2 regions of the Amycolatopsis mediterranei genome follow, and region 1 is predicted to be linked to the other one. Evidence: riboswitches for the same ligand, from Rfam matches in the RefSeq annotation. Region 1 holds a riboswitch; the other holds the start of a gene.

Evidence for each region. A riboswitch is a leader RNA that binds a small molecule or an ion and turns the genes downstream of it on or off. The one in region 1 is predicted to bind glycine.
Region 2: it holds a riboswitch for glycine, as region 1 does, so the genes downstream of both, gcvP (aminomethyl-transferring glycine dehydrogenase) here and gcvP (aminomethyl-transferring glycine dehydrogenase) in region 1, are expected to answer to the same signal.

What each region holds. Positions count from the first base shown of each region.
Region 1 is NZ_CP100416.1:2,036,025-2,044,060, forward strand. It holds gene ISP_RS09685 (aldehyde dehydrogenase family protein) at 1-31, shown strand, start outside; gene ISP_RS09690 (3-oxoacyl-ACP reductase) at 31-798, shown strand; gene ISP_RS09695 (hypothetical protein) at 795-992, opposite strand; gene ISP_RS09700 (helix-turn-helix domain-containing protein) at 1,065-2,369, shown strand; glycine riboswitch at 2,448-2,541, shown strand; gene gcvP (aminomethyl-transferring glycine dehydrogenase) at 2,696-5,545, shown strand; gene gcvT (glycine cleavage system aminomethyltransferase GcvT) at 5,549-6,640, shown strand; gene gcvH (glycine cleavage system protein GcvH) at 6,653-7,030, shown strand; gene ISP_RS09720 (serine hydroxymethyltransferase) at 7,030-8,036, shown strand, end outside.
Region 2 is NZ_CP100416.1:5,795,131-5,803,166, reverse strand. It holds gene garA (glycogen accumulation regulator GarA) at 1-373, shown strand, start outside; gene ftsR (transcriptional regulator FtsR) at 370-1,116, shown strand; gene ISP_RS25975 (bifunctional nuclease family protein) at 1,333-1,806, shown strand; gene ISP_RS25970 (MerR family transcriptional regulator) at 1,849-2,244, shown strand; gene trxA (thioredoxin) at 2,257-2,592, shown strand; gene ISP_RS25960 (TetR/AcrR family transcriptional regulator) at 2,573-3,205, opposite strand; gene ISP_RS25955 (MerR family transcriptional regulator) at 3,486-4,064, shown strand; glycine riboswitch at 4,107-4,205, shown strand; gene gcvP (aminomethyl-transferring glycine dehydrogenase) at 4,517-7,402, shown strand; gene ISP_RS25945 (NAD-dependent epimerase/dehydratase family protein) at 7,454-8,036, shown strand, end outside.

The DNA of each region.
Region 1 (8,036 bases):
CAAGAACGTCTTTCTGAGCACGGAGGAGTAATGGTCCAGCGTTTCGAAGGCCGCGTCGCGGTCATCACCGGCGGCGCGAGCGGCATCGGGCTCGCCTCGGCCCGCCGTCTGGCGAGCGAAGGCGCGAAGGTCGTCATCGGGGACCTGACGCCGGATTCGGGCAAAGCCGCGGCCGACGAGATCGGCGGCGCGTTCATCCAGACCGACGTCACCGACGCCGAGCAGGTCGAGAACCTGTTCCACAGCACGGTCGAGCAGTTCGGCTCGGTCGACGTCGCCTTCAACAACGCCGGCATCTCGCCGCCGGAGGACGACTCCATCCTCACCACCGGCATCGAGGCGTGGGAGCGGGTGCAGCGGGTCAACCTGACGTCGGTGTACCACTGCTGCAAGGCCGTCCTGCCGCACATGCAGCGCCAGGGCAAGGGCTCGATCATCAACACGGCGTCGTTCGTGGCGGTGATGGGCGCGGCGACCTCGCAGATCTCCTACACCGCGTCCAAGGGTGGCGTGCTCGCCATGAGCCGCGAGCTCGGGGTGCAGTTCGCGCGGGAGAACATCCGCGTCAACGCGCTGTGCCCGGGGCCGGTGAACACCCCACTGCTCAAGGAGCTGTTCGCCAAGGACCCCGAACGCGCGGCGCGGCGGCTGGTGCACGTGCCGGTCGGCCGGTTCGCCGAGCCGGAGGAGATCGCGGCCGCGGTCGCCTTCCTGGCCAGCGACGACGCCAGCTTCATCACGGCGTCCCAGTTCCTGGTCGACGGCGGCATCTCCGGCGCGTACGTCACCCCGCTCTAACGCTTGGTCGGTTTCTTGACGCCGTAGACTTCCCGCAGGTAGCTCCAGGCGGCGTTGAGCTTCTTGCGTTCTTCCGAGACGAGCTTTTCGCGGCGGCGCAGCACGCGGACGGCGATCTCCGAGGCCAGGAAGGCGCCGGCGGCGAAGGTCAGCACGCCGACGATCAGGGTCAGGGCGATGACGGTGGTGGTCATGGTGACCAGCGTCGGAGCGCCGTGGGCGGGTTGTCCCTGCGCAAAGCTAGCGGGTTTCGTTAGCTTTGTGAGGTGACGCACTGGCGCGCCGACGAGTGGGCGGAAGCGGTCCGGGCCGGCATCCGCTCCCACGGTCTCTCCCTGGACGAGGCCGCGCGGCGCATCGGCGTCCCGACGTCGACGCTGCGCAGCTGGATCGAGCACCGGCACGCGCCGAAGGTGACGGTGTTCGACCACTGGGCCCAGCTCGCCGAGGTGACCGGCCTCGGCGAGGCCGAGCTGCTGCGCGTCGCCGGGGTGCTGCCCGACGCGCTGGCGTCGCCGGTGCACGTCGCCCAGGCGGCGAAGGCGCTGCGGGAGGGCATCGACCAGGCCGGGCAGTTCCTCCGCCAGGCCACCGTGCTGGTCTACTCCTCGCCCGGCACGCAGGTGGCGAACGCCATCGCCGCGTCGCCGATCGACTGGGAGATCCGGATCCGGTCCGCCACCCGCGGCGACGAGATCCGCATCACCTACCATCACTACGTCGGGATCGTGGCGCCGCGGGACCTGCCCTACGACGACGCCGAGGTGCGCCGCATCCTCGAGCACGACGTCCTCGGCGAGCTGTGGCGGCCGCTCGGGCTGTACTGGCGGGTCGCCGAGGTGCACGACTGGCACGAGCCGCCCCGGCTGGTCATCCAGGTGCCCGAGCAGGAGGCGACGCGGCCGCCCGTGCCGTCGCCGGTCGTCTCCGCGCCGCCGGTGGTCGTGCTGTCGCCGATCTGGGGCTACGGCGAGCTGCTGGCCTCGCTGGTCGCCGACGGCCTCGGGTTCGGCAACGTCGACTTCCGCTACTTCGGCCTGCCGGACGAGATGGCCGACCGGGTCCGGATCACCGCTCGTGAGCTGGCCGAACCCGCGCCCCGGCTGGTGCACTCGGTACCGCCGATCATGCTGCTGCACGGCCTGGCCGTGCCGGATCTGGCCGGACGGCTCCCGGTCGTGGTCCGCTACGGCCCCCGCATGCGCGCCCGCGCCGCCCGCATCTACCGCGAGCCGCTGCTCGAGGCGGGGTTCGCGGACCCCTTGGAAGGCGCCCGCGCGATCGAGGAGGCGATTGCGGTCCCGCCGGGCTGTGCGTACTTCGAGGTGACCCTGGCCGACGCCGACGTCTTCGACGGCGACCGTCCCTCGCTGGACCGGCTCAACGACTCGGTGGCGTGGCACGCCGAGCAGCTCGTCGAGCAGGTCCTGCTGGGCGCGGGCCTGCCCCCGGTACCCCTGGGCGGGCCGCTGAAACGCCTGGTCCTGCCCTCGGGGAGGGTGCGGCGCCCACCGGCGCTGGCCGGGAAGGTGGTGCGGCGAGCAGCCGGTCGCAGCGGGATCGCAGACTGATGTGGTGTTGGCCGGGTGAAGTAGACGGCCGCGGGACGCGCCGGGTACCGTGACTGCCACAACTGCAGATCGGGCCGTCGAGCCGAGGCGGGAGAGCCCTCACGAAGTCGGTGGGGCACCGAAGGAGCAAACTCCCCGGAATCTCTCAGGTACCCGCTACCGCTTCGCGCGAGGCCACTCTGGAAAGCAGGCGCACCCGCGCCTCACCCAAGGTGAAAGCCGTGCTGTGTCTTCTCCCAGCGGCACGGTGAAACTCTCAGGTGCCATGACAGAGGGGGAGTTCCCAGCGCACCGTTCTGTCCGGTGCCCGGCCCGAGGAGCTCCCGATCACTTCTACGCAGTTCGACGCCCGCCACATCGGCCCGTCCGAGGCCGAACGCGCGAAGATGCTGGCCGAGTGCGGCTACGGCAGCCTGGACGCCCTGGTCGGCGCGGCCGTCCCCAGCGCCATCCGCGCCACCCGTGACCTGCGGCTCCCGCCCGCCGCGTCCGAAGAGGAAGCCACCGCGGAGCTGCGCGCCCTCGCCGCGCGCAACCGGCCGATGACGCAGATGATCGGCCTCGGCTACTCCGACACCGTCACGCCCGGCGTGATCCGCCGCAACGTGCTGGAGAACCCGGCCTGGTACACCGCGTACACGCCCTACCAGCCGGAGATCTCCCAGGGCCGGCTCGAAGCCCTCCTCAACTTCCAGACCATGGTCGCCGACCTGACCGGCCTGGCCACCGCGAACGCCTCGCTGCTGGACGAGTCGACCGCCGTCGCCGAAGCCGTCACGCTCATGCGCCGCGCGTCGAAGTCCAAGTCGAACAAGGTCGTCCTCGACGCCGAGTGCCTGCCGCAGACCATCGCCGTCGTGCGCACCCGCGTCGAGGCCCTGGGCATCGAGGTCGAGGTCCGCGACCTGCTCACCGGCCTGCCGGACGAGTTCTTCGGGGTCGTCGTCCAGTACCCGGGCGCGTCCGGCGTGCTGCGCGGCCGCGGCTTCTACCACGCGATTTCCGAGTCGGCGAAGGCCGCGGGCGCGCTGTTCACCGTCGCCGCCGACCTCCTCGCGCTCACCCTGATCACCTCGCCCGGCGAGTTCGGCGCGGACGTCGCCGCCGGGTCGACCCAGCGCTTCGGCGTCCCGCTCGGCTACGGCGGCCCGCACGCCGGGTACATGTCGGTCCGCTCCGGCCTCGAGCGGTCGCTGCCCGGGCGTCTCGTCGGCGTCTCGGTCGACGCCGACGGCAACTCCGCCTACCGGCTCGCGCTGCAGACGCGTGAGCAGCACATCCGTCGCGAGAAGGCGACGTCCAACATCTGCACCGCGCAGGTCCTGCCCGCCGTGCTGGCCGCGATGTACGCGGTCTACCACGGTCCGGACGGCCTGAAGAAGATCGCCCAGCGCGTCCACGGCCTCGCCGCGGGCTTCGCCGGCGCCCTGCGCCGGACCGGCGTCGAGGTCGTGCACGAGTCGTTCTTCGACACCGTCGTGGCGCACGTCCCCGGCCAGGCCGCCGAGATCCACGCGGCGGCTCGCGAGGCCGGGATCAACCTCGGGCACGTCGACGCCGACCACGTCCGGGTCGCCTTCGACGAGGTCAGCACCCCCGCCATCGCCGCGAAGGTCCTGCGCGCGTTCGGGGTCGACGAAGACATCCAAGACGGCCCCGCCCTGCCGGAAAACACTGCGCTGCCCAACGGCCTGGCCCGCGAGAGCGGCTTCATGGGCCACGAGGTCTTCGGCACCCACCGCTCCGAGACGGCGATGCTGCGCTACCTGCGTCGCCTGGCCGACCAGGATTACGCGCTCGACCGCGGCATGATCCCGCTCGGCTCCTGCACGATGAAGCTCAACGCCACCACCGAGATGGAGCCGATCAGCTGGCGCGAGTTCGCGGGCATCCACCCGTTCGCGCCGGCCGAGGACGCTGCCGGGTACCACACGCTGGTGGCGCAGCTGGCCGACTGGCTGGCCGAGGTCACCGGCTACGACAAGGTGTCGCTGCAGCCGAACGCGGGCAGCCAGGGCGAGCTGGCCGGCCTTCTCGCGATCCGCGCCTACCACCGCGCGAACGGCGACGAAGCCCGTGACGTCTGCCTGATCCCGTCGTCGGCGCACGGCACCAACGCCGCGTCCGCGGTGCTCGCCGGGATGCGCGTGGTCGTCGTCAAGTGCACCGACGAGGGCAACGTCGACCTCGCCGACCTGCGGGCCAAGGTGGACGCCCACCGGGACACGCTCGCCGCGATCATGGTGACGTACCCGTCCACGCACGGCGTGTACGAGCACGACATCGACGAGCTGGCCAAGATCGTCCACGACGGCGGCGGCCAGGTGTACGTCGACGGCGCGAACCTCAACGCCCTGCTCGGGCTGGCCAAGCCGGGCGAGTTCGGCGGCGACGTCTCGCACCTGAACCTGCACAAGACGTTCTGCATCCCGCACGGCGGCGGTGGCCCCGGCGTCGGCCCGGTCGCGGTGCGCGCGCACCTCGCGCCCTACCTGCCGAACCACCCGCTGCTGGCGGCCGCCGGCCCGGAAACCGGGGTCGGCCCGATCAGCGGCGCCCCCTACGGCTCGGCGTCGATCCTGCCGATTTCCTGGGCCTACGTCCGGATGATGGGCGCGCCCGGCCTGACCGCGGCCACCGAGGTCGCCGTGCTGGCCGCGAACTACGTCGCTTCGCGCCTGGCGCCGCACTACCCGGTGCTCTACACGGGCCAGGACGGCCTGGTCGCCCACGAGTGCATCCTCGACCTGCGCCAGATCACCAAGGAGACCGGCGTGACGGTCGACGACGTCGCCAAGCGGCTCATCGACTACGGCTTCCACGCGCCGACGATGTCGTTCCCGGTCGCGGGCACGCTGATGGTCGAGCCGACCGAGTCCGAGGACCTGGGCGAGATCGACCGGTTCTGCGACGCGATGATCGCCATCCGCGCCGAGATCGACGAGGTCGCGCAGGGTCGCTGGAGCGCGGAGGAGTCGCCGCTGCGCGGAGCCCCGCACACCGCGGAGACGCTGGTCGGGGAATGGGACAAGCCGTACAGCCGCGAGCTGGCCGTGTACCCGGCGGGTGTTTCGCGCAAGAACAAGTACTGGCCCCCGGTGCGTCGCATCGACGGCGCCCGCGGTGACCGTAACCTCGTGTGCTCCTGCCCGCCCCTCAACGCTTACGAAGGCTGACCCGTGTCACGCGAAACTTCCTTGCACGGAGTCCACAAGGGACTCGGTGCGCTGTTCACCGACTTCGCCGGCTGGTCGATGCCGGTCCGCTACGCCAGCGAGCTGGCCGAGCACAAGGCCGTCCGCGAGGCGGCCGGGCTGTTCGACCTGTCGCACATGGCCGAAATCCACGTCACCGGCAAGCAGGCGGCGGACGTCCTGGACTTCGCGCTGGTCGGCAACCTGACCGGCGTCAAGCCGGGCCGGGCGCGGTACACGATGATCTGCAACGAGTCCGGGGGTGTGCTGGACGACCTGGTCGTCTACCGCCTGGCCGACGAGCACTACCTGGTCGTCGCGAACGCGGGCAACGCGCAGGTCGTCGCGGACGCCCTGGAAGAGCGGGTCGCGGGCTTCGACGCCGTCGTCGACGACCGGTCCGAGACCACCGCGCTGATCGCCGTCCAGGGCCCGAAGGCCGTCGAGATCCTGAGCGCCGTCACCGACGCGGACCTGGACGCGCTGAAGTACTACGCCAGCGTCCCGGCGTCGGTGAAGGGCCACGACGTCCTGCTCGCCCGCACCGGTTACACCGGCGAGGACGGCTTCGAGCTGTTCGTCGACGCCGACGAGGCACCCGCGTTGTGGCGGCTGCTCCTGGAGGCCGGCGAGCCGCACGGCCTGGTCCCGGCGGGCCTCGCCTGCCGCGACACGCTGCGCCTCGAAGCCGGGATGCCGTTGTACGGCAACGAACTCACCGTCGGGCAGAGCCCGTTCGAAGCCGGGCTCGGCCGCGTGGTCAAGTTCGAGAAGCCGGGCGACTTCGTCGGCCGCGCGGCCCTGGAAGAGCGGTCCAAGCAGGACGTTCCGCGCGTGCGGGTGGGGCTCAAGGGCGCCGGTCGTCGTGCGCCGCGGCACGGCTACGCGGTGCTGGCCGGCGACACCGAAATCGGCGAGGTCACCAGCGGCGCCCTGTCGCCGACGCTGGGTTACCCGATCGCCATGGCGTACGTCGATCGGGCGTACGCCGAGCCCGGCACCGAGCTCTCCGTCGACATCCGGGGCAGGATCGAGCCCGTCGAGGTCGTCGCCCTGCCCTTCTACTCCCGCGCGTAAGGACTTTTCCCTGTGAGCATCCCCGAGAACCTGCAGTACACCAAGGAACACGAGTGGCTGAAGGTCGAGGACGGCGTGGCCACCGTCGGGATCACCGCCTTCGCCGCCGAATCGCTCGGTGACATCGTGTTCGTCCAGCTGCCCGACGCGGGCTCGGCCATCACCGCCGGCGAGGTGTTCGGCGAGGTCGAGTCGACCAAGTCGGTCAGCGAGCTGTACGCGCCGGTCTCCGGCGAGGTCGTCGAGGTGAACGGCACCACATCGGACACCCCCGAGGTCATCAACTCCGACCCCTACACCGAAGGATGGCTGCTGAAGGTGCGTCTGACCGGGGACGTGCCGGACCTGCTCGACGCCGCCGCGTACGCCCAGCTCACCCAGGAGAACTGATGACGACGTTCGACCAGCACCTGTCCGAAGTCGACCCCGAGGTCGCCGCGGCCGTCGCCGACGAACTGAACCGCCAGCAGTCCACCCTGGAGATGATCGCCTCCGAGAACTTCGCCCCGGTGGGCGTGCTCGAAGCGCAGGGCTCGGTACTGACCAACAAGTACGCCGAGGGCTACCCGGGCCGCCGCTACTACGGCGGCTGCGAGCACGTCGACGTCGTCGAGCAGCTCGCCATCGACCGGGCGAAGGCTCTGTTCGGCGCCGAGCACGCCAACGTCCAGCCGCACTCCGGCGCGCAGGCCAACGCGGCCGCGATGTTCGCCGTGCTCAAGCCGGGCGACACGATCCTCGGCCTCGACCTGGCCCACGGCGGGCACCTGACGCACGGGATGAAGATCAATTTCTCGGGCAAGCTGTACAACGTCGTCGCCTACCACGTCGACAAAGAGACCGGGATCGTCGACCTCGCCGAGATCGAGCGCCTGGCCGTCGAGCACCGGCCGAAGCTGATCATCGCCGGCTGGTCGGCCTACCCGCGTCAGCTCGACTTCGCCGAGTTCCGCCGCATCGCCGACCTCGTGGACGCGCGGCTGATGGTGGACATGGCGCACTTCGCCGGGCTGGTCGCGGCCGGGCTGCACCCGTCGCCGGTGCCGCACGCCGACATCGTCACCACGACCACGCACAAGACCCTCGGCGGCCCGCGCGGCGGGCTCATCCTCTGCCGCGAGGAGCTGGCGAAGAAGATCAACTCGGCGGTGTTCCCCGGCCAGCAGGGCGGCCCGCTCGAGCACGTCATCGCGGCCAAGGCCGTCGCGCTGAAGATCGCCGCGAGCGACGAGTTCCGCGAGCGTCAGGAGCGCACCCTGGAGGGTTCGCGGATCCTGGCCGCGCGGCTGTCGCAGGACGACTGCGCTTCGGCTGGTGTCCGCGTGCTGACCGGCGGCACCGACGTCCACCTGGTGCTGGTCGACCTGGTGCAGTCCGCGCTGGACGGCCAGCAGGC
Region 2 (8,036 bases), 3.8 Mb from region 1:
AGGCCGCGAGCCCGCCCCGGAAGCCCCGGTCCAGGGTGTCGACGCCCTGCCCCCGGGTTCTGCCCTGCTGGTCGTGAAGCGCGGGCCGAACGCGGGTTCGCGGTTCCTGCTCGACCGCGACACCACCAGCGCCGGGCGGCACCCGGACAGCGACATCTTCCTCGACGACGTCACCGTCTCCCGCCGGCACGCCGAATTCCGGCGTGAGGGCGGCGAGTTCGTCGTCATCGACGTCGGCAGCCTCAACGGCACCTACGTCAACCGCGAGCCGGTCGACCAGGCGGTGCTCGCCGGCGGCGACGAGGTGCAGATCGGGAAGTTCCGCCTGGTCTTCCTGACCGGCCCGGGGCACGGGGGCCAGGGGGCGCAGTGACGGCGGCCGGGCGGCCACAGAACCACGGGTTGAGCATCGGGGCGGTCCTCGCGCAGCTGCGCGGCGACTTCCCCGATGTCACCATCTCCAAGATCCGGTTCCTCGAAGCGGAAGGCCTGGTCCAACCGGGCCGGACGCCGTCGGGCTACCGGCAGTTCGCCGCGGCGGACGTGGAGCGATTGAGGTTCGTCCTGGCCGCCCAGCGGGATCACTACCTCCCGCTGAAGGTCATCAAGGAACAGCTGGACGCGGCGGACTCGGGGGTCGCGCCCGCCGCGGCGCTGCCCCGCCCGCCGCGCCGGCTGGTGCCGATCGACGCGCCGGCGGAGAACGTCGGCCTGCCCGTGGCGGACGACTTCACCGCGGGCAAGGAACTGCGCCTGACCCAGGAGGAGCTCCTGGAGCAGGCCGGCATCGACGCGCCGGTCCTGGCCGAGCTGCAGCAGTACGGCCTGGTCCGGCCCGGTCCCGCCGGGTTCTTCGATCCGGACGCGGTCCTGGTCGCCCGGACGGTCAAGGCGATGACCGAATTCGGGATCGAGCCGAGACACCTGCGTGCCTTCCGCGCCGCGGCCGACCGCGAGGTCGGGCTGCTGGAGCAGATCGTGACGCCGGTGTACCGGCACCGCGACCCGGAAGCCAAGGCGCGGGCCGACGAGGTGGTGCGGGAGCTGGCGGCGCTGTCGGTGACCCTGCACACGCTCCTCGTCAAGGCCGGAATCCGCGGCGTCTCCGGGTGTTGATCGATAACGGGGCAGTGAGATCCTCTTTTCGGTCCCATGTCAATGACTGAATGTTCGGCACCGCATGCCGTACCGTGAAGGCACGGGTTTGCGGCAGGCGAACCGAGAGAGTCCGGACAGCGAGCACAGCGCACGGATGACGGGTAGCGTCGGGAGTATGGGCGTGAAGCCGGTTCAGCGCTGCAGCCCGTGTGCACGAGAGGGAGGCGAAGCCCGATGAGCGAAATGCGCGTCGTCGGTGTGCGGGTCGAGCTGCCCGCGAATCAGCCGATCTTGTTGCTGCGGGAGACCGAAGGTGAACGGTACCTGCCGATCTGGATCGGCTCGGTCGAAGCCACCGCCATCGCCTTGGAGCAGCAGGGGGTCCGCCCCGCCCGCCCGCTCACGCATGACCTGCTGAAAGAGGTCATCGGAGCGCTCGGCCGGGAGCTGGAGCAGGTCGTCATCACCGACCTGAAGGAGGGCACGTTCTTCGCGGAGCTCGTGTTCGACGGCGACATCCGGGTGTCCGCCCGGCCGAGCGACTCGGTCGCGCTGGCCCTGCGGATCGGCGTCCCCATCCACGCCGTGGATTCGGTGCTGGAGGAAGCCGGCCTCATCATCCCGGACGAGCAGGAGGACGAGGTCGAGAAGTTCCGCGAGTTCCTCGACTCCGTGTCGCCCGAAGACTTCCGCGGAGCCGATACGTAAGAACTTGCCTTGACGCGGACGTCAACGTCTAGCGTCGATGGCATGCGGATCGGAGAACTTGCGCAGCGCACGGGTACCACTACCCGTGCGCTGCGGTTTTACGAGGACCAAGGCCTCCTGACGGCCCGGCGCTCGGCCAACGGCTACCGCGACTACGGCGAGGACGACCTCCAGCTGGTCAAGGAGATCCAGACCCTCCAGACGGTCGGCCTGACCCTCGAGGAGACGCGCCCCTTCGTCGAGTGCCTGCGCAGCGGCCACGAAACCGGCGACGCGTGCGCGAACTCCATCGAGGTGTACCGGCGCAAGCTCGAAGAAGCCGACGCGCTACTCGCCCGGCTCGGCGGCATCCGCGGCGAACTGGCCGCGAAACTCGCCGCCGCCCTGGCGCGGCAGGCGCCCGATCCGTGTGTCGTTCCCGATTCCCCACGCGCCTGATAGGAGCCCGCCATGTCCGAGGTTGCTGACATCTCCGACGCGACTTTCACCGAAGTCCTCGGCAGCGACGTCCCCGTGCTCGTCGAGTTCTGGGCCACCTGGTGCGGCCCGTGCCGGATGGTCGGCCCGGTGCTCGCGCAGCTGGCCGCCGAGCGTGCCGGCGAGCTTGCCGTCCGCAAGATCAACGCCGACGAGAACCCGGAGACCACCCGCGCCTACCAGGTCATGTCGCTGCCGACGATGATCCTCTTCCGCGGCGGCGAGCCGGTCGAGACGATCGTCGGCGCGTTCCCGAAGGCGCGCATCGAAGACCGGCTCGACCGGGTCCTCAAGGCGCCGTCGCTTTGACGAACGTGTCCGCCACTTCGCGCCCGTACGTTTCGAGGTCCAGCGAAGGGTCGGCCGCGTAGGCCGCGGCGACACCGTCGATGGCCTGCGCGATCGACATCGCCATCACCTCGGGCGTGAACGCGCCGAAGGTGCCCTCGGCCTGGCCCTGCTTGAGCTGCCGGGCCAGTCCGTGCACCCGCAGGTCGTCGACCAGCACCTTCGTCATCACCCAGCCGTCGGCGTCGTCGGCGTTGGCGGCCAGCTCCGACAGTGCCCGGACGCACTCCGGGTAAGCCCGCAGGAAGGCGATCGACGTCTCGATGTGCGCCCGCAGGTAGCCGCGCCGGTCGGCCGGGTCGAGCCCGCCGCCGGTGCGTTCGGTGAGGAACTCGCCCTTCGTCATGACGACCGTGCTGAGCACGGCCTGCATCAGGCCGGCCTTGTTCGTGAAGTGGTACGAGATCAGCCGGGTGCTGCTGAGCCCGGCGCGCTCCTTGATCTTGGCGAAGGTCGTCCGGCGGTAGCCGAGGTCGGCCAGGACGCCGATGGTCGCGCCGATGATCTGCGCCCGGCGCGCGGCCTCGGTGGGGCCGAGGCCCAGTTCGGCCATGAGGTCGGTGTTTACTTGCATGAGTAAAAGTTACTCGGCTGAGTAAAAAATGTCCACCGGGTTTGACGAGCCACGGGCGGGGGTACGGCGAACGGCTCAAAGGCTCATCCGACCGTTGAGCCTTGCCGCGCGTCGCGTTGACCGGTGTTCTCCTGGCGCTTACCGTCGAAGGAGGTAAATCGCCACGGTGTGATTCACGGTCTGGGGCCGGACCGTGGCGGTTGATCTCCGGTGGGTCCCACTCCTGGGACTCCTCCGGCTGTCATTCGCCGGCCGCCAGGTCGGGCGAGGGGAGGCTTGCGTGGTCGAGGCTGGTTCCGAGAAGCAGCCTGTCGAGGTCGCGACTGGTGAGCAGGGGGAACTGTTCCCCGACGACTCGCTGCCCGACGAGCTGGTGGGTTACCGGGGTCCGGCGGCGTGCCAGATCGCCGGCATCACCTACCGCCAGCTCGACTACTGGGCCCGGACCAAACTGGTCGCGCCCAGCATCCGCACCGCGCACGGCTCCGGCTCGCAGCGGCTGTACTCCTTCAAGGACATCCTGGTCCTCAAGGTCGTCAAGCGGCTCCTGGACACCGGCGTCTCGCTCCAGAACATCCGGGTCGCCGTCGACCACCTGCGCGTCCGCGGCGTCCGCGACCTGGCCCGGGTCACGCTGTTCTCCGACGGCACCACGGTGTACGAGTGCACCTCGCCGGAGGAGATCGTCGACCTGCTCCAGGGCGGTCAGGGTGTCTTCGGCATCGCCGTCAGCGGCGCGATGCAGGAGATCAGCGGCACCATCCACGAGTTCCCGGCCGAACGCGCCGACGGCGGCATCGTCGAGACGCACCAACCGGACGAACTCACCCAGCGCCGCAACGCCCGCAAGACCGGTTGATCACCACTGCGGCAGACAGAGTAAGGTTCCCCGTGCGGTCGACGAATCCGCGCGGGAGAGTCCGAGCCACACCTTGAGCTCGGCGCCGAAGGAGCAAGTCCTCCCCGGAACCTCTCAGGCACCCTGGACCGCGCGGACGAGACGCCTCTGGAAAGCGGGTCGTCAGGACACAGCCTGATGGCCCCGCCGACGGTGCAAGCCCGGTTCAACCACGCGGGCGAAACTCTCAGGCGCCCCTCGGGGTCAGACAGAGCGGGGAGGGTTCCTCCGGGTTTGGGCGAGTTCTGCTCGCGAAAAGCGCTCGCCCGAACCCTTCGGAGTGTCTTGTGGGGGTGCAACCCCCACACCCCGCCCGGCGGGCTCCGCCCCCGGACCCCCGCGGTGGTCGCCTTCCGCTCGTCCGTCCGTTCTAGAGTCGGTCGGTAATGCCCCGCTGTCCCCAGGAGGCCGTCGTGGATCCGTCACTCGCCTCCCTGGAACAGGGCCTTCCCTTCGCCGACCGGCACATCGGGCCCGGCCCGGCCGAACTGCGCCATATCCTCGAAGTCATCGGCGTCGCCTCCCTCGACGAACTCGCCGAACGGGCCGTGCCGCCGTCGCTGCGGGAATCCGCGCAGCCGCTCGAGCTGCCGCCTGCCGCGTCCGAAGCGCAGGCCCTCGCCGAACTCCGTGAACTGGCCGGGCGCAACCGGCTGACCGCCCCGATGATCGGGCTCGGCTACCACGACACCGTCACCCCGCCCGTCATCCGGCGCAACGTGCTCGAGAACCCGGCCTGGTACACCGCCTACACGCCCTACCAGCCCGAGATCTCCCAGGGGCGGCTCGAAGCGCTGCTCAACTTCCAGACCGTGATCGCGGACCTGACCGGGCTCCCCGTCGCGAACGCGTCCCTGCTCGACGAGGCCACCGCGGCCGCCGAGGCGATGACCCTGGTGCGCCGCGCCGGCCGCGGCACGTCCTCCCGGTTCGTCGTCGACGAAGACACCCTGCCGCAGACCCTCGCCGTGCTGCGGACCCGGGCCGAGCCGCTGGGCATCGAACTGGTCGTCGAAGACCTCTCCCAGGGCCTGACCGGGCTCGGGCTCGGCGGCGACTTCTTCGGCGTGCTCCTGTCCTGCCCCGGCGCGTCCGGTGCGGTCCGGGAGCTCGACCACACCATCGGCGAGGCCAAGAAGCACGGCGCGGCCGTGATCGTCGCCGCCGACCCGCTCGCCCTCACCCTGCTGCGGCCGCCCGGCGAGCTCGGCGCCGACGTCGCCGTCGGCTCGACCCAGCGGTTCGGTGTCCCGCTCGGCTTCGGCGGCCCGCACGCCGCCTACCTCGCCGTGCGAAAAGGGTTCGAACGGCAGCTGCCCGGCCGGCTGGTCGGCGTCTCGAAGGACGCAGACGGCGCGCCCGCGTACCGGCTCGCCCTGCAGACGCGCGAGCAGCACATCCGCCGCGAGAAGGCGACGTCGAACATCTGCACCGCCCAGGTCCTGCCGGCCGTGCTGGCTTCGATGTACGCGGTGTACCACGGACCCGGCGGGCTGCGTTCGATCGCGCTGCGGGCCCACCGGATGGCCACCGTGCTGGCCGCCGGCCTCGCCGAGGGCGGTGTCGACGTCGTGCACGGCGAGTTCTTCGACACGGTCGTCGCGGCGGTGCCCGGCCGCGCGGACACGGTCGTCGCCGCGGCCCGCGACCTCGGCGTCTCCCTGCGCCGGATCGACGACGACCACGTCGGCATCGCCTGCGACGAAACCACCACCCGAGAGCGGCTTTCCTGCGTGTGGAAGGCGTGCGGCGTCTCGGTGTCCGATGTGGACGGACTGGACGCGGACACCGCGGACGCGCTCCCGGCGCCGCTGCGGCGCACGAGCGAGTTCCTCACCCATCCGGTGTTCCACGCGCACCGCTCCGAAACCGCGATGCTGCGCTACCTGCGGCGGCTGGCGGACTCCGACGTCGCCCTCGACCGCAGCATGATCCCGCTGGGCTCGTGCACCATGAAGCTCAACGCCACCGCGGAGATGGAGCCGATCAGCTGGCCGGAGTTCGCCGGGCTGCACCCGTTCGCCCCGGCCGAAGACGCCGCCGGGCTGCTGACCGTGGCCGCCGACCTGAGCGCCTGGCTCGCCCGGATCACCGGCTACGACGCGGTTTCCCTGCAACCCAACGCCGGCAGCCAGGGCGAGTTCGCCGGCCTGCTCGCCATCCGCGCCTACCACCGTTCCCGCGGCGAGCACGCCCGGGACGTCTGCCTGATCCCGGCCAGCGCGCACGGCACGAACGCGGCCAGCGCGGTGATGGCGGGCCTGCGCGTGGCCGTCGTCCGCTGCGACGAGGCCGGCAACATCGACCTCGCCCACCTGCGGTCCACAGTGGACGACCATCGAGCCGACCTCGCCGCGATCATGCTCACCTACCCGTCGACGCACGGCGTCTACGAAGACACCGTCGGCGAAGTGTGCGCGGCGGTGCACGACGCGGGCGGGCAGGTATACGTCGACGGCGCCAACCTGAACGCGCTGATCGGCGTCGCCCAGTACGGCCGCTTCGGCGCCGACGTCTCGCACCTCAACCTGCACAAGACGTTCTGCATCCCGCACGGCGGCGGCGGGCCCGGGGTCGGTCCCATCGGGGTCCGCGCGCACCTGGCGCCGTTCCTGCCGAACCACCCGCTGCAGCCGGCGGCCGGCCCGGCCACCGGCGTCGGCCCGGTCAGCGCGGCGCCGTGGGGCAGCGCGTCCATCCTGCCGATTTCCTGGGCGTACGTCCGGATGATGGGTGCCGGCGGGCTCCGCCGGGCGACGCTCGTGGCGGTGGCCGCCGCCAACTACGTCGCCCGCCGCCTCGCCGACCACTACCCCGTGCTGTACGCCGGCCGCGAAGGGCTGGTGGCGCACGAATGCATCCTCGACCTCCGGCCGCTGACGAAGGCCACCGGCGTCACGGTCGACGACGTCGCGAAGCGGTTGGCGGACTACGGGCTGCACGCGCCGACGATGTCCTTCCCGGTCGCGGGCACGCTGATGGTGGAGCCCACGGAGAGCGAAGACCTTGCCGAACTCGACCGCTTCTGCGCGGCGATGATCGCGATCCGCGCCGAAATCGACCGCGTCGCGGCGGGGGAGTGGGCCCTCGAGGCCTCCCCGCTGCGGCAGGCCCCGCACACCGCCCGCTGCGTCGCGGGCGAGTGGAACCGGCCCTACAGCCGCGAAACGGCGGTGTTCCCGGCGGGGACGGCCGCGCCGAAGATCTGGCCACCGGTCCGCCGCATCGACGGCGCGGCCGGCGACCGCAACCTGGTCTGCTCGTGCCCGCCGCCGGAGGCCTTCGCCGGAAGCCCGTAGCCGGGCGAGCCGTCGCACGGGCGCACAGGAACGCCGGGTAGGTTGACGCCCATGGTGAGTGGGACCGGTCCTGATCGGACGTCCGTGGTCGTGACCGGCGGCAGCGGCTTCATCGGCCGGGTCGTCGTGCGCGCCCTCCGCGACCGGGGCGTCCCGGTCACCGTCGTGGACCGGGTGCCCTTCCCCGAAGACCTCGACGGCGTGCGCGTGGTGACCGGCGACCTCCGCGAGGCCGCCGTCCGTGAGCAGGCCGTGACCGGCGAAACCGCGGGCATCGTGCACCTCGCCGCGCTGACGTCGGTGCTGAAGTCGGTCGAGCTGCCCGAGGACACCTTCGCCGACAACGTCCTGGTCACCCAGGAGCTGCTGGAGCTCGCGCGCCGCCGCGAGGTGCCGAAGTTCCTGCTCGCCTCGACGAACGCGGTGATCGGCGACGTCGGCACCGCGACCATCACCCCGGACCTGCCGCTGCGCCCGCTGACGCCGTACGGCGCCACCAAGGCGGCGTGCGAAATGCTGCTGTCGGGCTACGCCGGGGCGTACGGCATGACGACGTGTGCGTTGCGGTTCACCAACGTCTACGGCCCGGGAATGTCCCACAAGGACAGTTTCGTGCCGCGGATGATGCGGGCCG